4 regions of the Thauera sinica genome follow, and region 2 is predicted to be linked to each of the others. Evidence: predicted binding sites of a transcription regulator. Region 2 holds the regulator's gene; each other region holds the start of a gene.
The links. The regulator sigma-54, encoded in region 2, starts transcription at its own class of promoters, with help from an activator protein. The targets are predictions, from matches to a motif close to TGGCACGCTTNCTGCTNA.
Positions count from the first base shown of each region.

Region 1: CCZ27_RS04530 (phenol hydroxylase subunit) is a predicted target of sigma-54. The motif match lies at 1,970-1,987, and genes of this name have one in related genera.
Region 3: CCZ27_RS09350 (PEP-CTERM sorting domain-containing protein) is a predicted target of sigma-54. The motif match lies at 1,846-1,863, and genes of this name have one in related genera.
Region 4: CCZ27_RS17685 (circularly permuted type 2 ATP-grasp protein) is a predicted target of sigma-54. The motif match lies at 3,942-3,959, and genes of this name have one in related genera.

Region 1 covers NZ_CP023439.1:1,040,593-1,046,249, forward strand. The annotation lists gene CCZ27_RS04525 (sigma-54-dependent Fis family transcriptional regulator) at 1-1,589, opposite strand, end outside; gene CCZ27_RS04530 (phenol hydroxylase subunit) at 2,038-2,301, shown strand; gene CCZ27_RS04535 (aromatic/alkene monooxygenase hydroxylase subunit beta) at 2,332-3,327, shown strand; gene CCZ27_RS04540 (MmoB/DmpM family protein) at 3,340-3,609, shown strand; gene CCZ27_RS04545 (aromatic/alkene/methane monooxygenase hydroxylase/oxygenase subunit alpha) at 3,630-5,183, shown strand; partial or broken gene CCZ27_RS04550 (phenol hydroxylase subunit P4) at 5,319-5,602, shown strand.
Region 2 covers NZ_CP023439.1:3,857,202-3,862,858, forward strand. The annotation lists gene recX (recombination regulator RecX) at 1-448, shown strand, start outside; gene lptB (LPS export ABC transporter ATP-binding protein) at 435-1,157, shown strand; gene CCZ27_RS16845 (RNA polymerase factor sigma-54) at 1,171-2,625, shown strand; gene hpf (ribosome hibernation-promoting factor, HPF/YfiA family) at 2,643-2,966, shown strand; gene ptsN (PTS IIA-like nitrogen regulatory protein PtsN) at 3,098-3,583, shown strand; gene hprK (HPr(Ser) kinase/phosphatase) at 3,552-4,511, shown strand; gene ilvA (threonine ammonia-lyase, biosynthetic) at 4,580-5,657, shown strand, end outside.
Region 3 covers NZ_CP023439.1:2,156,061-2,161,717, forward strand. The annotation lists gene CCZ27_RS09345 (type I secretion system permease/ATPase) at 1-1,098, opposite strand, end outside; gene CCZ27_RS09350 (PEP-CTERM sorting domain-containing protein) at 1,169-1,813, opposite strand; gene CCZ27_RS09355 (PKD domain-containing protein) at 1,947-5,657, opposite strand, start outside.
Region 4 covers NZ_CP023439.1:4,043,588-4,049,244, forward strand. The annotation lists gene phaP (TIGR01841 family phasin) at 1-324, opposite strand, end outside; gene CCZ27_RS17675 (proteasome-type protease) at 490-1,281, opposite strand; gene CCZ27_RS17680 (alpha-E domain-containing protein) at 1,464-2,414, opposite strand; gene CCZ27_RS17685 (circularly permuted type 2 ATP-grasp protein) at 2,469-3,914, opposite strand; gene CCZ27_RS17690 (transglutaminase family protein) at 4,035-4,973, opposite strand; gene CCZ27_RS17695 (circularly permuted type 2 ATP-grasp protein) at 4,991-5,657, opposite strand, start outside.

The DNA.
Region 1 (5,657 bases), 2.3 Mb from region 2:
ACCGCGCGGTGCAGCAGTTCGCATTCGAGCGCATCCAGGGCGATGCCCGAATCCAGCACCGCGTCCGGCAGGTCGAGGGAGGCAGGTGCGCCGTGAGCGGGCCTGCTCTCGAGCCGCCCTTCCTTGCTCACCGACGAGTGGGCGGTGTCTTCCCGCGGGATGGCGCCGACGAAGAGGTGCTCGGCTTCGATCCAGCCGTTGTGCGGCGCGAGGATGACGCCGCGCTCGATCACGTTTTCCAGCTCCCGCACGTTGCCGGACCATACGTGTGCCTTGAGCGCGCGCATGGCCTTGTCGGTGATGCCGGCCACGCGCTTGTCGTGCAGGGTACAGAAACGGGTGACCATCGCATCCACCAGCGGCGGGATGTCGGCAATGCGCTCGCGCAGCGGCGGGATCGTGATCGGGTAGACGTTGAGCCGGTAGAACAGGTCGCGGCGGAAACGGCCGTCGGCGACCGCTTCCTGCAGGTTCACATTGGTGGCCGCCACGAGGCGGACGTTGACCTTGCGCGAACGCTCGTCGCCGAGGCGTTCGATCTCGCCTTCCTGCAGCACCCGCAGCAGCTTGGCCTGCGCCGACAGCGGGAGTTCGCCGAGTTCGTCGAGGAAGAGGGTGCCGCCGTCGGCGCGCTCGAACTTTCCGGCGCGGGAGGCGTGGGCGCCGGTGAAGGCGCCGCGCTCGACGCCGAAGAGTTCGGATTCGATCAGTTCGTCGGGCAGGGCGGCGCAGTTCACCGCGACGAAGGGGCCGTCGTGGCGCGGGCTGAGGTCGTGCAGGGCGCGCGCGAAGCGTTCCTTGCCCACGCCGGTCTCGCCCAGCAGCAGGACGGTGACGCTGGTGGGTGCGGCCTTCACGGCGAGGTCGTAGGCGTGCAGGAAGGTGGCCGAGTTGCCGATGAGGTTGGGGACCTTGTTGCGACAGGCGATGCTGCGGCGCATCGCTTCCATTTCTTCGCGCAGTTCGAGCAGGCGGCCGACGATGGAGTCGGCCTCGAAATAGGTCCGCAGCGAATCGGCGTCCGGCCATTCGTCCACCGGCCGGCCGACGATGCGGCAGTGCGCCGCGCCGGTGGCGGCGCATTCGACTTCCTTGAAGAGGATGAAGCTGCCCATGAAGGCCGTGGTGTAGCCGGATGCGTAGCCGATCTGCATCCAGCAGACCGGATGGTCCACCTCGCCGAAGGTCTGGACGTGCGCCTCGACCTCCCACGAATGGCGCCAGATGAATTCACCGTAGAACTGCCTGCCGTCGATGTCCACTTCCAGGCGCACCGGCTCGACCTGGACCGAACCTTCGAGCATGTGCAACTGCGGCCCGACGACGAAGGCGTCGACCAGGTCGCCGGCACCCCGCACCTTGCGCGCCAGTTCCGCGTCGCGCATGCCGGAGGCGAAACCCATGCGGGTGAGGATGCGGCGGGCCTGTTCGGTGCCGACCGACTCGATCAGCTCCTTGCGCAGTTCCGCCAGGGCGCCGGCATGCAGCAGCACCATCCGGTGCTCGCCCAGCCAGATCAGGCTGTCTTCGCTGGAAAAGCGCAGCAAGCGCCTGAGATCGGAATCTTCCGGGTACCGGATGCTGCTCAAGCCTGTCTCCTCCTCATCCCGTCGAACGCGGGTTTTTCGTGCCTTGTCTTGCGCCGGACGGCGCAGGCCGGCCTCCCGATCATCCGGTTCTTATAACACGCGGCCGGGCGACCCTGCGTGGGGGAAGTCCTGTGCCGGCGCGGAAGATCTCTCGACAGCGAATATTAATCTCGAAATTTGCTCCGTGGCCAATCGGTCCGGTCTGCTGCCCGGCCAGGGGCGTGAAAGGCCGGCTTTGTTGCGATGCAAAAAATTGATTCGATCATTTGATCAAGTGATGGGGCCGGTTTGATCATTTGATCATTCAAGAAAAGATGGAAATTTCAACCGAATCCCGTTGGAGCCGCTGTTTTTGATTTGAATCAAGAACTTGAAAAATCTGGCACGGACCTTGATTCATAGGTCTGCGTGGCTAGCGCCACTGCACCAAAACAGACGGAGCCCGCAGATGGAGAAAGACAAACCCACGGTAGACCTGTCCCGGAAGTACGTGCGCCTGATCGAGCGCCGTGCCGACGGGTTCGTCGAGTTCGAGTTCGCCATCGGCGAACCCGAGCTTTACGCGGAAATGCTGCTGCCCGAGGAGGCGTACGAAGCGTTCTGCAAAGCCAACGAGGTGATTCACCTCGGGCCGCGCGAGGCGTCGGCCGAGTCCGAGGGTTCCGAGTGGGACTGGAACCTGCATCAGGCAACCCATCAGCGATTCCGTTGAGTCGCCGGTCAATCAACAGGAGGAGAATTCATGCAAATCGATTTGCGCACGGTGTCCATCAAGCCCCTGCGGCACACCTTCGACCACATCGCCCGCCGCATCGGCGGCGACAAGCCGGCGTCCCGCTACCAGGAAGGGACGCTGGACATGCAGGCGACCGACAACTTCCACTACCGGCCGACCTGGGACCCGGAGTACGAGATCTTCGATCCGGCGCGCACCGCGCTGAAGATGGCCGACTGGTACGCGTTCAAGGACCCGCGCCAGTTCTACTACGGCGCCTACACCATGGCGCGCGCCAAGCAGCAGGACACCGCCGAGGCCAACTTCGACTTCGTCGAGAACCGTGGCCTGGCCGCGACGCTGCCGGAAGCGGTGCGCGACACCGTGCTCAAGCTGCTGGTGCCGCTGCGCCACGTGGCCTGGGGTTCCAACATGAACAACGCGGCCGTCTGTGCCTATGCCTACGGCGCCGGCATCACCCAGCCCTGCATCTACCAGGCGATGGACCAGCTCGGCATCGCGCAGTACATCACCCGCGTCGGCCTGCTGCTGGGCGACATCGACGTGCTGGACGAGGCCAAGAAGGCGTGGCTGGAAGACGACGCCTGGCAGGGGCTGCGCCGCTACGTCGAGGACAGCTTCGTGATCAAGGATCCGATGGAGCTGTATTTCGTCCAGAACGTGGTGCTCGACGGCCTGCTGTATCCGCTGGTGTATGAAACCATCATCGACGACGTGCTTTCGTCGCAGGGCGGCACGGCGGTGGCGATGCTCACCCAGTTCATGACCGACTGGTTCGCCGAGACGAAGAAGTGGGTCGATGCCACGGTGAAGACGGCGGCGGCGGAGTCGGCCGAGAACAAGGCACTGGCGGCCAGGTGGATCACCGGGTGGCGCGACCGTGCCGCCGCGGCCCTGCTGCCGGTGGCGCGCATCGCCCTGGGCGAGCGCACCGACGAGGTCATGGCCGACGTCGTCCAGCAGTTCAATGCCCGCATGACCAAGGCCGGCGTGGCCCTCTGAGGAGATATCCGGATGTCGACCGTATTCATCGCGCTGCAAACGAACGAAGAAACCCGCCCGATCATCGAGGCGATCCTGCAGGACAACCCGACGGCGGTGGTGGATGAGCAGCCCGCCATGGTGAAGATCAACGCCGAACGCGAACTGGTGGTCCGCCGCGAGACGATCGAGGAGATCACCGGCAGCGAGTACGACCTGCAGTCGCTGCAGGTGAACCTGATCACGATGTCGGGCAACCTGGACCAGACCGACGACGAAATCCGCCTTTTCTGGAAGGCTTGACCCAAGAGGAGACCCAACACATGGACATGCAAGTCGCCAAGAAGAAACTCGGCCTGAAGGAACGCTATGCGGTCATGACGCGCGGCCTGGACTGGGCGCCGTCGTACCAGAAGATGGAGGACATCTATCCCTACGTCGCCTACGAGGGCATCAAGATCCACGACTGGGACAAGTGGGAAGACCCGTTCCGCCTGACGATGGATGCCTACTGGAAGTACCAGGCCGAGAAGGAGCGCAAGCTGTACGCGGTCATCGACGCCTACAACCAGAACAACGGCCACCTCAACGTCACCGACGCGCGCTACATCAACACGGTGAAGCTCTTCCTCACCGGCGTGAGCCCGCTGGAATACATGGCGCACCGCGGCTTTGCCCATGCCGGCCGCCAGTTCCCCGGCCCCGGCCCGCGCGTGGCCTGCCTGATGCAGTCGCTGGACGAGATGCGTCACGCGCAGACCCAGGTGCACGCGGTGTCGAACTACAACAAGTACTACAACGGCCTGCACGACTTCCATCACATGCACGACCGCGTGTGGTACCTGTCGGTGCCGAAGTCCTTCTTCGACGATGCCGTCACCGCCGGCCCGTTCGAGTTCATGGTGGCGATCGGCTTCTCGTTCGAGTACGTGCTGACCAACCTGCTGTTCGTGCCCTTCGTCTCGGGCGCGGCCTACAACGGCGACATGGGCACGATGACCTTCGGTTTCTCGGCGCAGTCCGACGAGGCCCGCCACATGACGCTGGGCCTGGAAGTGATCAAGTTCATCCTGGAGCAGGACCCGGACAACGTGCCCATCGTCCAGCGCTGGATCGACAAGTGGACCTGGCGCGGCTATCGCGTGCTGACCCTGGTGGCGATGATGATGGACTACATGCTGCCCAAGCGCACGATGAGCTGGAAGGAAGCCTGGGAGGTGTACTTCGAGGAGAACGGCGGCGCGCTGTTCAAGGACCTGGCCCGCTACGGCATCAAGATGCCGCAGTGCGCGGAGCAGATCGCCCTTGAGAAGGACCACCTGTCGCACCAGGCATGGAGCACCTTCTACAACTACGCCGCCGCGGCCGACTTCCACACCTGGATGCCGGACGACGACGAGATGGACTGGCTGTCGTCGAAGTACCCGGAAAGCTACGACAAGTACTACCGTCCGCGCATGGAGTTCTGGCGCGAGCAGGCCGCCAAGGGCAACCGCTTCTACAACAAGACGCTGCCCATGCTGTGCCAGACCTGCCAGATCCCGATGCTCTTCACCGAGCCGGGCGACCCGACCAAGATCTGCTACCGCGAAGTGGATTACAAGGGCGAGAAGTATCACTTCTGCTCCGACCACTGCAAGGCGATCTTCGAGCACGAGCCGGAGAAGTACGTGCAGTCTTGGCTGCCGGTGCACCAGATCTACCAGGGCAACTGCTTCCCCGAAGGCACCGATCCGACCGCGGAAGGCTTCGACCCGCTGGCCGCGGTGCTCAAGTACTACAACCTGGAGTTCGGCCGCGACAACCTCGACTTCGACATTTCCGAGGACAAGAAGAACTTCGCCGAATGGCGCGGCCAGGCGACCAAGAACGTCTGATGCCGCACGCCGCGGGCGCACCGGCGCCCGCGGCCTTCAAGTGATCAAGGAGACAACGACATGGCCGCTGTTGCCGTTTCGAAATACGAGTTCGCCCCTGCCGACACGCAGGACAAGTTCCACGGTGCCCAGTTGATGTACATCGGCTGGGAAGACCACCTTCTGTTCTGCGCGCCGTTCGCGTTCCCGTTCCCGCCCACGATGCGCTTCGGCGACATCGTCTCCAACGTGCTGCCGGGTGCGTTCGGCTACCACCCGAGTTCTCGCAGATCGACTGGGCGAAGACCGAGTGGCTGAAATCGGGCAAGCCCTTTTCGCCGGATTTCGACAAGTCGCTGGCCGAAAACGGCCTCAAGCACAAGGACGCGATCCGCTTCCGGACGCCGGGCCTCACCGGCATCAAGGGTTCCTGCAGCTGATCGACCGCAGCGGCGGCGACCCGCGCGAGCCGGTCGCCGCCGCATGCCGGACCGA
Region 2 (5,657 bases):
GAGCGAAACCACCCTGCGCGAGCGCGCGCTGCGCTACCTTGCGCAGCGCGACCACTCGCGCGCCGAACTGGCGCGCAAGCTGGCCGGCCACGGCAGCGCCGAGGAAGTCGCCGAGGTGGTCGCACGCATGGGCGAGCTTGGCCTGCAGTCCGACCGGCGCTTCGCCGAAGCCTGGGTGCGCGGCAAGGCGGGCCGCTTCGGCACGGCGCGCCTGCGCAACGAACTGGCGCGGCGTGGCGTGGAGCGCGAACTGGTCGACGCGGCGCTTGCCGCCGAGTGCGTAGAATCGGAACTCGAACGCGCCCGTGCCGTATGGCGCACGAAGTTCGGCACGGCGCCGGCCGATGCGCGCGAATGGGCTCGCCAGGCGCGCTTCCTGCAAACCCGCGGCTTCGCGGCGGAGGTGATCCGCAAGCTGCTGAAAGAGCAACCCGATGAGTCTGCTTAAGGTCACCGGCCTGCAAAAGCGCTACAAGGCGCGCACCGTCGTGCACGACGTCGGCTTCGACGTCGACGCCGGCGAAGTCGTCGGCCTGCTCGGCCCCAACGGCGCCGGCAAGACCACCTGCTTCTACATGATCGTGGGCCTGGTGCGCGCCGACGGCGGCGAGATCCTGCTCGACGACAGCGCGCTGACCCATCGCCCGATCCACGCCCGCGCCCGCCTCGGCCTGTCCTACCTGCCGCAGGAGATGAGCGTGTTCCGCAAGCTCACCGTGGCGGAGAACATCCGCGCGGTGCTGGAACTGCAGGGGCTGGCACGCGAGCAGATCGAAACGCGGCTCGACGAACTGCTCGAGGAACTGGGCATCGCCCACCTGCGCGACAACACCGCGGTGTCGCTGTCGGGCGGGGAACGCCGGCGCTGCGAGATCGCGCGCGCGCTGGCGACCAACCCGCGCCTGATCCTGCTCGACGAGCCCTTCGCCGGCGTGGACCCGATCGCGGTGCTCGACATCCAGAAGATCATCCGCTTCCTCAAGGAGCGCGGCATCGGCGTACTCATCACCGACCACAACGTGCGCGAGACCCTCGGCATCTGCGATCGCGCCTACATCATCAGCGAGGGACGCGTGCTCGCCAGCGGCCGGCCGGCCGAGATCATCGCCAACGAACAGGTTCGCCAGGTCTATCTCGGCGAGCATTTCCGCCTCTGAACCCTGCTCGTCCATGAAACCCAGTCTCCAGCTCAAGCTTTCCCAGCACCTGACGCTCACGCCGCAGTTGCAGCAGTCGATCAAGCTGCTGCAGTTGTCCACGCTCGAGCTCAACCAGGAGATCGAGCGCTTCCTGCTCGAGAACCCCATGCTGGAGCGCGAGGAAGGCGACGGCAGCGAGTTCGCACCGCCTCCGCCGGCCCCCGGCAGCACCACGGCGGCAACCGACCGCGGCAACGAGGCATCCGACAGCCGCGAAGGCGGCGACACGCGCAGCGAGGGCGAGTCCGCCGCCGGCCTCGACGAAGGCATGGACTGGTCCAGCGTCGGCAACGGCAGCCCGTCCAACCGCGACGACGACGACGTCGATTACCAGGAATTCCAGGCCGCCGGCATCTCGCTGCGCGACCACCTCGACCTGCAGGTGGCGCTGTCGCCGCTCAGCGACCGCGACCGCGCGCTCGTGCGCTTCATCATCGAGGCGCTCGACGACGACGGCTACCTGCACCAGACGCTGGAGGATCTGCTGGAGCTGCTGCCGGCCGAACTCGAGATCGATCTCGACGAACTCACGATCGCCCTGCGCCACGTGCAGAACCTGGAACCGGCCGGCATCGGCGCGCGCACGCCGCAGGAATGCCTGTCGCTGCAGTTGCGCGCCCAGCCGCCCTCGCCCGACCGCAACCTCGCGCTGGAGATCGTCGACAGGCACCTCGAACTGCTCGCCGAGCGCAACTTCGCCAAGCTCAAGCGGCTCACCGGCTGCGACGACGACGCCCTGCGCGCCGCCCAGGCGCTGATCGGCCGGCTCGACCCCCACCCCGGCTCGCAGCACTCCGCCGAGGAAACGCGCTACGTGCTGCCCGACGTGGTGGTGCGCAAGGTGCGCAACCGCTGGACGGTGTCGCTCAACCCGGAGGCGATGCCGCGCCTGCGCATCAACCAGCTCTACGCCAGCATCCTGCAGCAGCACCGCGGCCAGGGCGGCGGACTGACGGGCCAGTTGCAGGAGGCGCGCTGGCTGATCAAGAACGTCCAGCAGCGCTTCGACACCATCCTGCGCGTGTCACAGGCGATCGTTGACCAGCAGCGGCAGTTCTTCGATCATGGGGACGTGGCAATGCGGCCACTCACCCTCCGGGAGATCGCGGACCAGCTCGAGCTGCACGAATCCACCGTTTCGCGCGTGACGACGCAGAAGTACATGGCGACGCCGCGCGGTGTGTTCGAACTCAAGTATTTCTTCGGCAGTCACGTCTCCACCGACACCGGCGGTGCGGCATCCTCCACTGCGATTCGCGCGCTGATTCGCCAGTTGGTGGAGGCCGAGGACAGGAAAAAACCCTTGTCGGACGCCAGGATTGCCGATCTATTGGGCCAGCAGGGTATCGTGGTCGCACGGCGGACGATCGCCAAGTATCGCGAATCCCTCAATATCCCGCCGGTCAGTCTGCGCAAAACGCTTTGATAACAAGAGGAGTTGCCATGAATCTGAACATCACCGGACGTCACGTCGAAGTCACTCCGGCCATCCGCGAATACGTGTCCACCAAGCTGGACCGCGTCGTCCGCCACTTCGACAACGTCACCAGCGTGAGCGTCATTCTGTCGGTCGAGAAGCTGAAGCAGAAAGCGGAAGTCACCGTGCACGTGCGCGGCAAGGACATCTTCGTCGAGAGCGACGACAACGACATGTACGCGGCGATCGATTCGATGGCCGACAAGCTCGACCGCCAGGTCCAGAAGTACAAGCAGAAGCAGAGCGACCACAACCACGACGCGCTCAAGCATCAGAGCCCCGAAGCCTGAGGCGGCGGGTTTCCGCCCTCCTTCCGGGGTGAGCGTATAATCGGCGCGTTTTCCGCACGCGCCACCCTCACCCCGAGCCACCATCCCGCACAGCCGCGCCCCGTTTCCGCGAAACGGCACACGCCCCCGACATGAGCCTCATTTCCCGACTACTGCCGCTGTCCAATGTGGTCGCCGATCTCGACGCGAGCAGCAAGAAGCGCGTTTTCGAGCAGGCGGGACTGCTGTTCGAGAACAATCAGGGCATCGCCCGCAGCACGGTGTTCGACAGCCTGTTCGCCCGCGAACGGCTGGGCTCCACCGGGCTCGGCCAGGGCGTCGCCATCCCGCATGGCCGCATCAAGGGGCTGAAGGAAGCCGCCGGCGCTTTCCTGCGGCTTGCCGCGCCCGTCCAGTTCGATGCGCCGGACGGACGCCCGGTCAACCTGATCTTCGTGCTGCTGGTGCCGGAGCAGGCCAACGAAACGCATCTGCAACTGCTGTCCGAACTGGCGCAGATGTTCAGCGACCGCGGTTTCCGCGAGTCGTTGCTGAATGCGGCGGATACGGCGGCCCTGCACGCGCTGTTCGCAAACTGGGGCCCCGATGCGGCAGATCAGCGTAGCGCAACTGTTTGAGGCACAGCGAGAACGCCTCCAGCTCAGCCGCGTCAGCGGCAGCCTTGATGCCCAGCTCTCGGTCGGTGACGAGGCCATCTGGGGCGCCGACCTCGTCGGCCACCTGAACCTGATCCATCCGACGCGCCTGCAGATCCTCGGCACCGCCGAACTGGCCTGGGCGCAGCGCCAGCCCGACGACAAGGTCGCCCACCACCTCAATGAGATCCTCTCGGCGCGGCCGCCGGCGATCATCGTCGCCGATGGCTGCGAGCCGCCGCCTTCCGTGCTCGCCGCCTGCCGCTCGCACGACGTGCCCCTGCTCACCACGCCGCAGCCTTCGGCCAGCGTCATCGACCACCTGAGGCTGTTCCTGTCGCGCAGGCTCGCCGAGCGCATCTCGCTGCACGGCGTCTTCATGGACGTGCTCGGCGTCGGCGTGCTGATCACCGGCGACTCGGGGGCGGGCAAGTCCGAACTGGCGCTCGAACTGATCTCCCGCGGCCACGGTCTGGTGGCCGACGACGTGGTGGAATTCTCGCGCATCGGACCGACCGTCCTCGAGGGGCGCTGCCCGGAGATGCTGCAGGACTTCATCGAGGTCCGCGGCCTGGGGATCGTCAACATCCGCACCGTGTTCGGCGAAACCGCGTGCCGGCGCAAGATGCGCCTGCGCCTGATCACCCATCTCGAGCGACGCCAGCCCGGCACCAACGACCCTTTGCGCCTGCCGATGCAGCACGAAAGCCAGGCCATCCTCGGCGTCCGGGTACAGCGGGTGGTGCTGCCGGTGGCGGCCGGGCGCAACCTCGCGGTGCTGCTCGAGACCGCCGTCCGCTCCGCCATCCTGCAATTGCGGGGCATCGATTCCACGCAGGATTTCATCGAACGCCAGACGCGCGCGCTCGGGCAGGGCGGCGACCACGGCGACGGCGACGCGGGCGACTGACCACGGCCTTGCCGCCGCGGCACGGCGGCTGATACGCTCGATCCCTTTACCGCAGAGCATCAGCCGCCATGACCGCCACACCGGACTACCTGGAACGCATCCTCAACGCCCAGGTGTATGACGTGGCCGAGGAGACCCCCCTCGACCTCGCAGCGAACCTCTCCGCGCGCATCCACAACCGCGTCCACTTGAAGCGGGAAGACATGCAGCCGGTGTTCAGCTTCAAGCTCCGCGGCGCGTACAACAAGATGGTCAAGCTGTCGCCGCAGGCGCTCAGGCGCGGCGTGATCTGCGCGTCCGCCGGCAACCATGCGCAGGGCGTGGCACTGTCGGCGCAAAGGCTGGGCGTGCGCGCGGTGATCGTGATGCCGAGCACGACGCCGCAGATCAAGATCGACGCGGTGGCCTCGCGCGGCGGCGAGGTCGTGCTCGCCGGCGAATCGTATTCGGACGCCTACGCCCATGCGCTGGAACTCGAGAAGGCCGAGAAGCTGACCTTCGTCCACCCCTTCGACGACCCGGACGTCATCGCCGGCCAGGGCACCATCGGCATGGAGATCCTGCGCGCGCATCCGCAGCCGATCCACGCCGTGTTCTGCGCCGTCGGCGGCGGCGGGCTGATCGCTGGGGTGGCGGCCTACATCAAGCGGCTGCGGCCGGAAACCAGGATCATCGGCGTCGAGGCCGTCGACGCCGACGCGATGACGCGCTCGCTGGCGGCGGGCAGGCGCATCGCGCTCGAGCAGGTCGGCATCTTCGCCGACGGCGCGGCGGTGAAGGAGGTCGGCGCCGAGACCTTTCGCCTGTGCCAGCAGTACGTGGACGAGATGGTCGTGGTCGACAACGACGCGATCTGTGCCGCGATCAAGGACGTGTTCGAGGACACCCGCTCCATCCTCGAGCCGGCCGGCGCGCTCGCGGTGGCCGGCGCCAAGGAATACGCCAAGCGCCACAAGCTGCGCGACAAGCACCTGGTGGCGGTCGCCTCGGGTGCGAACATGAATTTCGACCGCCTGCGCTTCGTCGCCGAACGCGCCGAGCTGGGCGAGCAGCGCGAGGCGGTGCTGGCGGTGACGATCCCGGAAAAGCCCGGCTCCTTCCGCAAGTTCATCGGCGTGCTGGGCAATCGCAACATCACCGAGTTCA
Region 3 (5,657 bases), 1.7 Mb from region 2:
TTTGCCGGCGGCGCTGGGGCCGGTGATGCCGAGGCAGGTGCCGGCTTCGAGCGTGAAATTCAGGTCCTGGATGGTGGGCTTGCGATGCTCGGGCGGGGCACCGGCGACGTTCTCGAACGTCACCCGGCCGGCCGGCGCGGGCAGCGGCATCGCCGGCGCGGGTTCGGCGCTGCCGCCGAATTCCTTGAGCAGGCGGGCATGCGCCTGGCGGGCCTGCACGAAACCCCGCCAGCCGCCGATGCCGGCCTCGACCGGCGCCAGCCCGCGGCCCATGACGATGGAGGCCGCGATCATCACGCCGGCCGTGGTCTGTTCCTCGATCACCAGCCAGGCGCCGACGCCGAGGATGGCGATCTGCAGCAGGAAGCGCATCGCCTTGGCGATGGCCGAGATGTCCCCGGCACGGTCGCTCGCCCTGCCCTGCAGGCCGAGGCCGAGTTCGTGGCGCCTGCGCCAGATCGCGGTCAGGCCCGGCAGCATGCCCATCGCCCTGACCGCTTCGGCGTTGCGGGCGCTGATCTCGGCGAAGCGGGTGCTGGCCGCCAGTTCCTCACCGGCTTCGGCCAGCGGCGCGCGCGTGGCGCGTTCGTTCCACAGCCCGAGCGCGAACAGCACGACGGCGCCCAGCAGGGCGACGTGGCCGAGCATGGGGTGGAGGACGTACACCAGCCCGAGATAGACCGGTATCCACGGCGCATCGAGCAGATGCAGGATCTGCGCGCTGGCGAGAAAGCCGCGCAGGGTATCGACGTCGCGCAGCGCCTGGCCGTTGCGTCCGGCCGACAGCGTGCGGGCGAACACCTGGCCGGACAAGTGCGCGTCGAAGCGCGCCCCCATGCGCACCAGCATGCGCGTGCGCACGACCTCCAGCGCCGCCAGCGTCGCCAGGCAGCCGGCGGCGAACAGCGTCAGGTACAGCAGCGTGGATTGGCTGTGCGAGGCCAGCACGCGGTCGTAGACCTGCAGCATGTAGATCGACGAGGTCAACATCAGCAGGTTGATGAACAGGCTGAAGAAGGCGATCTGCTTCAGTACCGCCTTCGCGCCGTCCGTGGCGCGACGGAAAGGCGTCTCCAGCTTGGCAGTGGCACCCGGCATGGCAAGCCCTCGGCGGCTCCGGGGCCGGCACTGCGGCCCCGGGCGCGGGAAGTCGAACGAAGGGTGCGGTTCAGGCCGTCGCTTTGCGGCGGCGTCCGGCCAGTGCGGCGGCCAGGCCGGCGATGCCGAGAAGCGCGAGCACGCCGGGTTCGGGCACCGGGTTGACGGACGTCCGCTGGCCGTCGATCGCGAAGGCGAGGTCGAACGCGTCCTCCGTCCAGTCGTCGCCGTCGTCGCCGCGCCAGTGGCTGGAGCCGTCGGGAAGGCCCGTCTGCCAGAACCACTCGGCGTCTTCGTTGCCGACCGACAGCAGGTAGGTGATCCCGCCCGCCAGGGAGAACGACAGGCCGTCGATCCAGTAGCGGTAGAGGGGGTTCTGGCCGTCGTCGTGGATCGCCGGATCCGCCAGTTCCCGATTCACCGCGCCCAGGTAGGTGACCAGCGGCGCGGCGCCCCCCGCCAGCGAATCGAAGAGACGGACCACGAATCCGTCCGGGCCGGCCTCCGTCCCCCACCAGGCGATGCCTTGCAGTTCGCTGTCGCCGCCCAGGACGAACGTGTCTCCGTTCTGGTAGCCCACGCTGTTGGCCGAGAGAAAGCCCGGTCCGCCGTCCGCGGGGCGTTGCTGGACCAGCACGGCAGCGGATGCGGGCGCAGCCAGCGCTGCGACCAGGACTGCGGCGGCACCCAGTTTCTTCAGGGTAGTGGGCAACATGCGACCTCCGGTAAGGGTTTCTGCCTGACGCTCAAGCAAGATCGGCGCCAGATATAAAATCAATTGCTTTCAATGGCTTGTGTTCCAGCCGGGGCGGGACCGTCAAATACGCCGACGCGCCCGCCCCGCTGCATCAAAGATCGAGCGGGTTCGGCTGCAATGTCCCCACCGGCTGGAACTCGAACTCCACCCAGTTCACCAGGAAGTCGCTGCCATGGAGCCCGGCACCGTCGGCATAGACGCCGGTGGCGAAACCGCCCCCCGCGCCGGCGTAGGCGCCGAACACGAAGTCCGTCCCGTCGTAGGCCCCGGCGCTGATTTCGACGGCGGTGAAGTCCGCCGTGGAATCCAGGCTCACGGTCTTGCCGCCGGTGGTCGAATCGGCGACGAACGTGGCTTCGTCCACCACGTTGCCGCTGGCGTCGAGCAGGCGCAAACGCCCGCTTTCGGCATGGAGCGTGCCGTCATCGTTGAGGTAGAAGCGCGACAGATCGACGGTGACCTTGCTCGCGGCCTGTCCCAGTTCGATGCGCAGCACTTCGCGGCCGTCGATTTCCTGCCGCACGCTGCTGGTGGCGGCGGACTGGCCGCTGACGCCCAGGTCGCCGGAGTAATGATCGACGCCGGCGAGCGTGGTGGCGTTCGTTCCGCTGAAATTGACCGCGCTCCACGCCTCGCCCGCATCGGTGGCATCGGCCTTGTGGACGATGGCGGAGACCTTGTCCCCCAGCCAGGCGTCGGCGATCGCGTTCGGATTGCCCGAGGTGACCCGCGTCGGCGCCTCGCCGATGCGCACCGTCTCCGGCGGCAGCACGTTCCCTTCGACGGTGACCGACTTGCTGCCGGCGACGAAGCTGCCGTCCTCGTCGGTGACGCTGAGGGTGATGCCGTAATTGCCGTCATCGGCATAGGTGTGGCTGGCGTTGCCGCCGAGCGCGGCGAACTCGGTGGCGGTGAAGCTCTGCACCGTGCCATCGCCCCAGTCCAGCGTGTAGGCGGTGACGGTGTCCGCGCCCGGATCGACCAGCGCGCCGAAGTTCAGCACGTAGGCGCTGCCTTCATCGACGCTGCCGGCGCCGCCCAGCGCCACGGTGGGCGCGACGTTATGGACGGTGACGGCCTTCGCCAGGCTGTGGCTGCCGCCGTCGCCATCGCTGACGGTGACGACGATGCTGCGCGCGGTGGCGTTGACCGGGCCGTCCTCGTCGTCGGCGAAGACGTGGGCGACGTTGCCGCCGAGCGCGGCCAGTTCGGCCGCGGTGAGCGTCTGCACGGCCGAGCCGTCGCCCCAATCGATGGTGTAGCTGAGCGGATCGGCGGCGCCGGCCGGGTCGGTGGCGGCGATGGCGAGCACGTAGCTGCCGCCCTCGTCGATATCGTCGGCGCCGGACAGGGCCAGCACCGGCGCAACGTTGGCGACGGTGACGGTCTTGCTGCCGGCGATGAAGCTGCCGTCCTCGTCGGTGACGCCGAGGGTGATGCCGTAGCTGCCGTCGTCGGCATAGACGTGGCTGGCGTTGCCGCCGAGCGCGGCGAACTCGGCGGCGGTGAAGCTTTGCACCGTGCCGTCGCCCCAGTCCAGCGTGTAGGCGGTGGCGGTGTCCGCGCCCGGATCGACCAGCGCACCGAAGCTCAGGACGTAGGCGCTGCCTTCATCGACGCTGCCGGCGCCGCTCAGCGCCACGGTGGGCGCGACGTTGGCCACGGTCACGTCGAAGCTGTCGCTGACGCTTTCGCCCGCTTCGTCGGTGAGGGTCACGGTGACGGTGCGGGTGGCGTCGCCATCGGCGTAGCGGTGGGACAGCTCGATGCTGCGGACCGGGGTGGTGCCGGTAACGACCGTGCCGTCGCCGTAGTCGATGCTGTAGCTCCAGCCCGCCGCACCGTTGTCCTCGCCGTCGCTGAAGACGATGCTGCGGGTGAAGGTTTCTCCTTCGTCGATGGCGGCGTCGGCGCCGGCCTCGAAGGACAGCGTCGCCGTCGGCGCGGTGATGGAGACGGTGCGCGTGGCCACGCCGGCATGGGTGCCGTCCTCGTCGGCGAGGCTGACCGAGATGGTGTAGTCGCCGGTGCCGGCGTAGGTGTGGGTGACCTCGCCCGCGCTGTCGAAGACACCGACGGTGCCGTCGCCCCAATCGACGACGTAGGCGGTCACGGTGTCGAGGCCCGGATCGCTGACCGCGCCCAGCGTCAGCGCGTAGGCAGTGCCCTGCACCTGGCCGGCTGCGCCGGACAGGGCCAGCGTGGGTGCGACGTTATGGACGGTGACGCTGCGGCTCTGCTGCGCAACCCCGCCATCGCCGTCGCTGGCGGTGACGGTGATCGTGCGCGCGGTGGCATTGACCGGGCCGTCCTCATCGTCGGCGAAGACGTGGGCGACGTTGCCGCCGAGCGCGGCCAGTTCAGCCGCGGTGAGCGTCTGCACGGCCGAGCCGTCGCCCCAGTCGATGGTGTAGCTCAGCGGGTCGGCGGCGCCGGCCGGGTCGGTGGCGGCGATGGCGAGCAGGTAGCTGCCGCCCTCGTCGATGTCGTCGGCGCCGGACAGGGCCAGCACCGGCGCGACGTTGGCGACGGTGACCGACTTGCTGCCGGCGACGAAGCTGCCGTCCTCGTCGGTGACGCTGAGGGTGATGCCGTAATTGCCGTCATCGGCATAGGTGTGGCTGGCGTTGCCGCCGAGCGCGGCGAACTCGGCGGCGGTGAAGCTCTGCACCGTGCCGTCACCCCAGTCCAGCGTGTAGGCGGTGGCGGTGTCCGCGCCCGGGTCGACCAGCGCACCGAAGTTCAACACGTAGGCGCTGCCTTCATCGACGCTGCCGGCGCCGCCCAGCGCCACGGTGGGCGCGACGTTATGGACGGTGACGGCCTTCGCCAGGCTGTGGCTGCCGCCGTCGCCATCGCTGACGGTGACGACGATGCTGCGCGCGGTGGCATTGACCGGGCCGTCCTCGTCGTCGGCGAAGACGTGGGCGACGTTGCCGCCGAGCGCGGCCAGTTCGGCCGCGGTGAGCGTCTGCACGGCCGAGCCGTCGCCCCAGTCGATGGTGTAGCTCAGCGGATCGGCGGCGCCGGCCGGGTCGGTGGCGGCGATGGCGAGCAGGTAGCTGCCGCCCTCGTCGATGTCGTCGGCGCCGGACAGGGCCAGCACCGGCGCGACGTTGGCGACGGCGACGGTCTTGCTGCCGGCGATGAAGCTGCCGTCCTCGTCGGTGACGCCGAGGGTGATGCCGTAGCTGCCGTCGTCGGCATAGACGTGGCTGGCGTTGCCGCCGAGCGCGGCGAACTCGGCGGCGGTGAAGCTTTGCACCGTGCCGTCGCCCCAGTCCAGCGTGTAGGCGGTGGCGGTGTCCGCGCCCGGATCGACCAGCGCACCGAAGCTCAGGACGTAGGCGCTGCCTTCATCGACGCTGCCGGCGCCGCTCAGCGCCACGGTGGGCGCGACGTTGGCCACGGTTACGTCGAAGCTGTCGCTGACGCTTTCGCCCGCTTCGTCGGTGAGGGTCACGGTGACGGTGCGGGTGGCGTCGCCATCGGCGTAGCGGTGGGACAGCTCGATGCTGCGGACCGGGGTGGTGCCGGTGACGACCGTGCCGTCGCCGTAGTCGATGCTGTAGCTCCAGCCCGCCGCGCCGTTGTCCTCGCCGTCGCTGAAGACGATGTTGCGGGTGAAGGTTTCGCCTTCGTCGATGCTGGCATCCGCGCCGGCCTCGAAGGACAGCGTCGCCGTCGGCGCGGTGATGGAGACGGTGCGCGTGGCCACGCCGGCATGGGTGCCGTCCTCGTCGGCGAGGCTGACCGAGATGGTGTAGTCGCCGGTGCCGGCGTAGGTGTGGGTGACCTCGCC
Region 4 (5,657 bases), 190 kb from region 2:
TTCGGTTTCATACAGCTTGCTCAGTTCGCCCTGGGCCTGGGCGGCGATGCTGGCGACGTTGCCGAGGTAGGCGACGTTCTTTTCCAGCACCGGGGTGATCAGGCCGAGTTGCAGCGAGGCCAGGGACTTCGGGTCCTTGGCTTCGGCGACCGACTTGCTCAGCGCGACGCTGTCGTCGAACAGCGCACGGGCGGCGGCCAGGTTCAGGCTGGACAGACGCTCGACGGCGGAGAACAGGCTGGCGCTGGCGGCGGAGGCGGCCTGCAGGCTGGTCTCGAGGCTGGCCTTGCCGGCGGCGACGAACTTTTCGGGGGAAATGCTCATGGCGATACTCCTGTGATCGATTTCAGGGAAAGTACGAATTGGATGCGGCTCAATGTTGCACTGCAACAAAATCAAATGCAAGAGCCTTCCCGGAAAATTTTTCGTCCCCCGTGTTACTCGACGATCGCCTTGCCCGCGCTCCCGCGCGGGAGCGCGGCCGGCCGCTCAAGCCGCGTCCTTTCCCTCGGCCGGCTGCGGCACGCATGGGGCCGCGGCGCCTTCGGGCCAGGTCGCCCAGTTGGGGTCGGGCAGTTCGCCGAAGACGCGACGCAGGCTGGCGCCCCACTGGCTGTGGATCATGTTGAAGTAGGGGTTGTCCCAGTCGATGCTGACGTGGCGCGCAACCTTGAGCTGGTCGCGGCGGTAGACCAGCAGGTCCAGCGGCAGGCCGACCGACAGGTTGGAGCGGATGGTGGAATCCATCGAGATCAGCGCGCACTTCGCGGCCTCGTCGAGCGAGGTGGCGCTGCTGACCACGCGGTCGATGATCGGCTTGCCGTACTTCGATTCGCCGATCTGGAAATACGGGGTGTCCTCCGACGCCTCGATGAAATTGCCCGCGGCGTAGATCTGGAACAGCCGCGGCGGCTCGTTGTCGATCTGGCCGCACAGGATGAACGAGGCGTTGAAGTCGACGCCGAACTCCTTGAGCGCCGCCGCATCGCGCTGGTAGACCCGGCGCACCGTGTCGCCCACCATGCGCGCGCATTCGAACATCGTCGCCGCGCTCCACACGCTTTCGTGGTCCTGCACGTTGGCATGCTCGCGCAGCAGGTTGACCACCGCCTGCGTGATCGCCAGGTTGCCGGCGCTCATCAGCACCACGACGCGGTCGCCGGGGCGCTCGAAGACGATCATCTTGCGGAAGGTGTTGATGTGGTCCACACCGGCGTTGGTGCGGGAGTCGGACAGGCAGACCAGGCCCTCGTCCAGGCACATGGCGACGCAGTAAGTCATGGGTCAATCGCAATGGGTTGATCGGCGCATGGCCGGCTTGCCGCGCGCCATGCATGGCTGCGGATTGTGGCACGGCGGCGGGTACCGCGCCGCGCCCGTCATTTCAATATGCGCCGAGCCGCCTCAAGCATACTGACGCCCCTTCGGGGCAGCGAACGAAGTGAGCCTGGGGCCGTTTCACTTCAGGCGATCGCCACCGGCACCAGGAAGTCGTTGCTGATGCGGTCGCCGAGCTTGTTGATGCAGGCGAGGAACTTCTCCAGCGACTCGTGCAGGCCGACGGCGAAGATGTCGTCCATGCTGCCGTAGTGCAGGCTGGCATGCAGCGCGCCAGCCTTGCGGATCGTCTCGCACGAGCGCGCGTTGGCGACCTGGCCGAGGATGTCGACGACCTCGTCCAGGCAGGCGTGCAGCGAGCGCGGCATGGCGTCGTTGAGCATCAGCAGCTCGGCCACCTTGTGCGGCGTGATGACGTCGCGGTACACCTGCCGGTAGGTCTCGAACGCGGAAACCGAGCGCAGCAGCGAGCCCCACTGGTAGTAGTCGGTGGCACCCTGCGCGTCCTCGCCGGCGGGCATCAGGGCGTGGTACTTCACGTCGAGCAGGCGCGCGGTGTTGTCGGCGCGCTCGAGGAAGGTGCCCAGGCGCGCGAACTGGAAGGCGTCGTCGTGGAACATCGTCCCCACGGTGACGCCGCGCAGGAGGTGCGAGCGGAACTTCACCCATTCGAAGAAGGCGCCGAGATCCATCTCGTGCAGGCGCTCGGGCGTGAGGTCTCGGATCTCCAGCCAGGTGGCGTTGGTGGTCTCCCACATCTCGCCGGTGAGCTTGCCGCGCACCGCGTGCGCGTTCTCGCGCGCGGCGCGCAGGCAGTTCCACACGCTGGACAGGTTGTCGCGGTCCAGCAGCACGAACTCGATCACGTCGCGCGGGCTCAGCGGCCGGCCGGTGCGCGCGTAGGCGGCGGACAATTCGCTGATGTCGAGGATGGCGCGCCAGTTGCCGTGGTCGTCGCCGCCGGCGTGCGGCAGCATCGACATGCGGTAGGAGACGTCGATCATGCGCACGGTGTTCTCGGCGCGCTCGGTGTAGCGGGCCATCCAGTAGAGATGGTCGGCGGTGCGGCTCAGCATGGTCCTTTCCTCCGGTTCATCGATGGGATCGGGCGGGGATCTAGGCGCACGGCCTCAATCGACCACCCAGGTGTCCTTGGTGCCGCCCCCCTGCGACGAATTGACGACGAGCGAGCCTTCCTTCAGCGCCACCCGCGTCAGGCCGCCGGGCACCATGCGGATCTCCTTGCCGCCCGACAGCACGAAGGGACGCAGGTCGATGTGGCGCGGCGCGATGCCGGCCTCGACGAAGGTCGGGCAGGTCGACAGCGACAGCGTGGGCTGGGCGATGTATTTCTCCGGCGCGAGGAGGATGCGCCGGCGGAAATCCTCGATCTCGGCCCGGGTCGACGCCGGGCCGACCAGCATGCCGTAGCCGCCGGCGCCATGGACTTCCTTCACCACCAGTTCGGGCAGGTGGTCCAGCACGTAGGCGAGGTCGTCCTTCTCGCGCAGCATCCAGGTCGGCACGTTGTTGAGGACGGGCTCCTCGCCCAGGTAGAAGCGCACCATCTCCGGCACGTAGGGGTAGATCGACTTGTCGTCCGCCACGCCGGTGCCCACCGCGTTGGCCAGCGTCACGTGGCCGGCGCGGTAGGCGCGCATCAGGCCGGGCACGCCGAGCATGGAATCCGGACGGAAGGCGAGCGGATCGAGGAAGTCGTCGTCGATGCGGCGGTAGATCACGTCCACCCGCCGCGGCCCCTGGGTGGTGCGCATGTACAGCACGTCGTCCTGCACGAACATGTCCTGCCCTTCGACCAGTTCCACGCCCATCTGCTGGGCGAGGAAGCTGTGCTCGAAGTAGGCGCTGTTGTAGGCGCCCGGCGTCAGTACCACGACCGTGGGATCGATCACGCCGGCCGGCGCCACCGCGCGCAGCGTTTCCAGCAGCAGGTCGGGGTAGTGGTCGACCGGCTGCACGTGGTAGCGCGAGAAAAGGTCCGGAAAGAGCCGCATCATCATCTTGCGGTTCTCCAGCAGGTAGGACACGCCCGAGGGCACGCGCAGGTTGTCCTCGAGCACGAAGAACTCGCCGCGGCCGTCGGCGCCGGCGGCGCGCACCAGGTCGATGCCCGAGATCATCGAATACAGCCCGCCGGGCACGTCCACCCCCTTCATCTCGGGGCGGAACTGCGCGTTGTTGATGATCTGGTCGGCCGGGATGCGCCCGGCGCGCAGGATCTCCTGGCCGTGGTAGATGTCGGCGAGAAAGGCGTTGAGCGCGCGCACGCGCTGCGCCAGGCCGCGTTCGAGTTCGCGCCACTCGCGGCCCGGGATGATGCGCGGCAGCAGGTCGAACGGGATCAGCCGCTCCTTGCCGCCCTCGGCGCCATACACGTTGAAGGTGATGCCGACGCGATGGAAGGCGATGTCGGCCTCACTGCGCTTGCGGTCGATCAGCGCGCGCGGCACGTCGTCCAGCCACTCTGCATAGGATGTGTAGTGCGGACGCACGCTGCCGTCGGCGGTGTGCATCTCGTCGTAGGGCGCAGCCCCGGTGTTGGACGCTTCGGACATTTAGGAACTCCCCTTTCCGTGCATGTATGAGCAGAAAGCGTGCCAATGCCGTTCCTGCCCGGAATCCGGGTTTTGCGCCGGCGCACCGGGCTGGTGCGCACCATCTCGGTCATCCATGCCTCATTGCGGTGCATGTCCGCCGTCTCCGGCTTCGTCCGCGACCGGCATCACCGTGACCGCCACCTCCACGCTGTGGCCGCCGCCGCCCAGGATCACGCCGCGCAGCGGACAGACGTCGCCGTAGTCGCGCCCCCAGGCCAGCGTGATGTGGCCGGTGCCGGGCCGGACGTCGTTGGTCGGGTCCACTTCCACCCAGCCCAGGCCGGGGCACCACGCCGCCACCCAGGCGTGCGACGCATCGGCCCCGGCCAGCCGCGGCTGGCCGGGCGGCGGCTCGGTGAGCAGATAGCCCGACACGTAGCGCGCCGCCAGCCCGAGCGCGCGCAGGCAGGCGATCATCAGGTGCGAGAAGTCCTGGCACACGCCGCGGCGCCGGGCGAAGACCTCGGCCACCGGCGTGGCCACGCTGGTGGCAGACGGATCGAAGCTGAAATCGGCGTGCATGCGCGCCGACAGCGCCAGCAGCGCCTCGACCAGCGGGCGTCCGGGGGTGAAGCACTGAAGCGCGTAGTCGGCATAGCGCGCGGATTCGTCGCTGAACGGAACGAAGGCCGACGCGAAGCGGTACTGCCCGGCATCGCGCGCGTCGGCCTGCAGCGGCGCATGGCCCGACAGCCCGTCGCGCAGATGGTCGCGCGCCGCCTCCCACGGCGGCCCGGCCGCGGCCTGCGGCGGCGTCTCCGGCTCCACCAGCACGCGGGTGCGCGCATGCACCGCCAGCGTGTCGTGCGGCGCGTACAGGCCGAAGCCGGTGACCGGGTTGCCGAAGAAGTCGATGCGCTCGATGCGCCGCGTCGCGTCCGGCACGATGTCGAGGCTGTGCGACAGGCAGCGCTGGCCGGCGCACTCGCGCGGACGCAGGTGGGCGATCTGCTGCGACAGCAGCACGGCGCCGTCGTAGCGGTAGATGGTGTCGTGGTCGATGTCGTAGAGCGGCATGCCTTGGCCCTGTTCGCTCAAAGCGAGGCGGTCGCCTGGCTGCGGGCGTCGAGGTGGGTGAAGTAGCGCTGCGACAGGGCGTCCGCCAGCCGGTTGCCGCAGGCCCAGATGTCCCCCAGCACCGCGCGCAGCGGTTCGCACTGGCGCGCGGCCGGCACCTCGCCCGGCCCGGGCACCACCCAGGCGCACGACGACAGCGAGGCCAGCGCCTCGCGCTGCTGCCGCAGCGGCCGGGCGAAATCCTCGCCGTCGCGCAGCGCCGCCACGTGCTCGATCAGCGATTCGATCTGGTAGCGCAGGGCGCGCGGGTTGTCGCCGTCGAGCATCACCAGTTCGGCCACCGGCTGCGGTGCCAGCCCCCGCGCATGGCGGCTGCGGTAGCGCAATTCGGCATCGGTGACGGCAAGCAGCGCCTGCAGCCCGCCCGGCGCGGCGGCCGGCAGCAGCGCCGACAGCGCCGCGGCGAGGAACTGCAGGCGCTCGATGCGCCGTCCGATGGAGAGGAAACGCCAGCCCGCGTCGCGCGGCATGCTCTCCATGACGAAGCCCGACAGCGTGACGAGCGACAGCAGCGCCTCGTCCAGGCGGTCGAGGGCATCGCCCAGGCCGGCGGGGCCGCCCGGCGCGACGGTGAACTCGGACAGCCGGTTGTAGATGCGCCAACTGTCGGGCGACAGGCGGTCG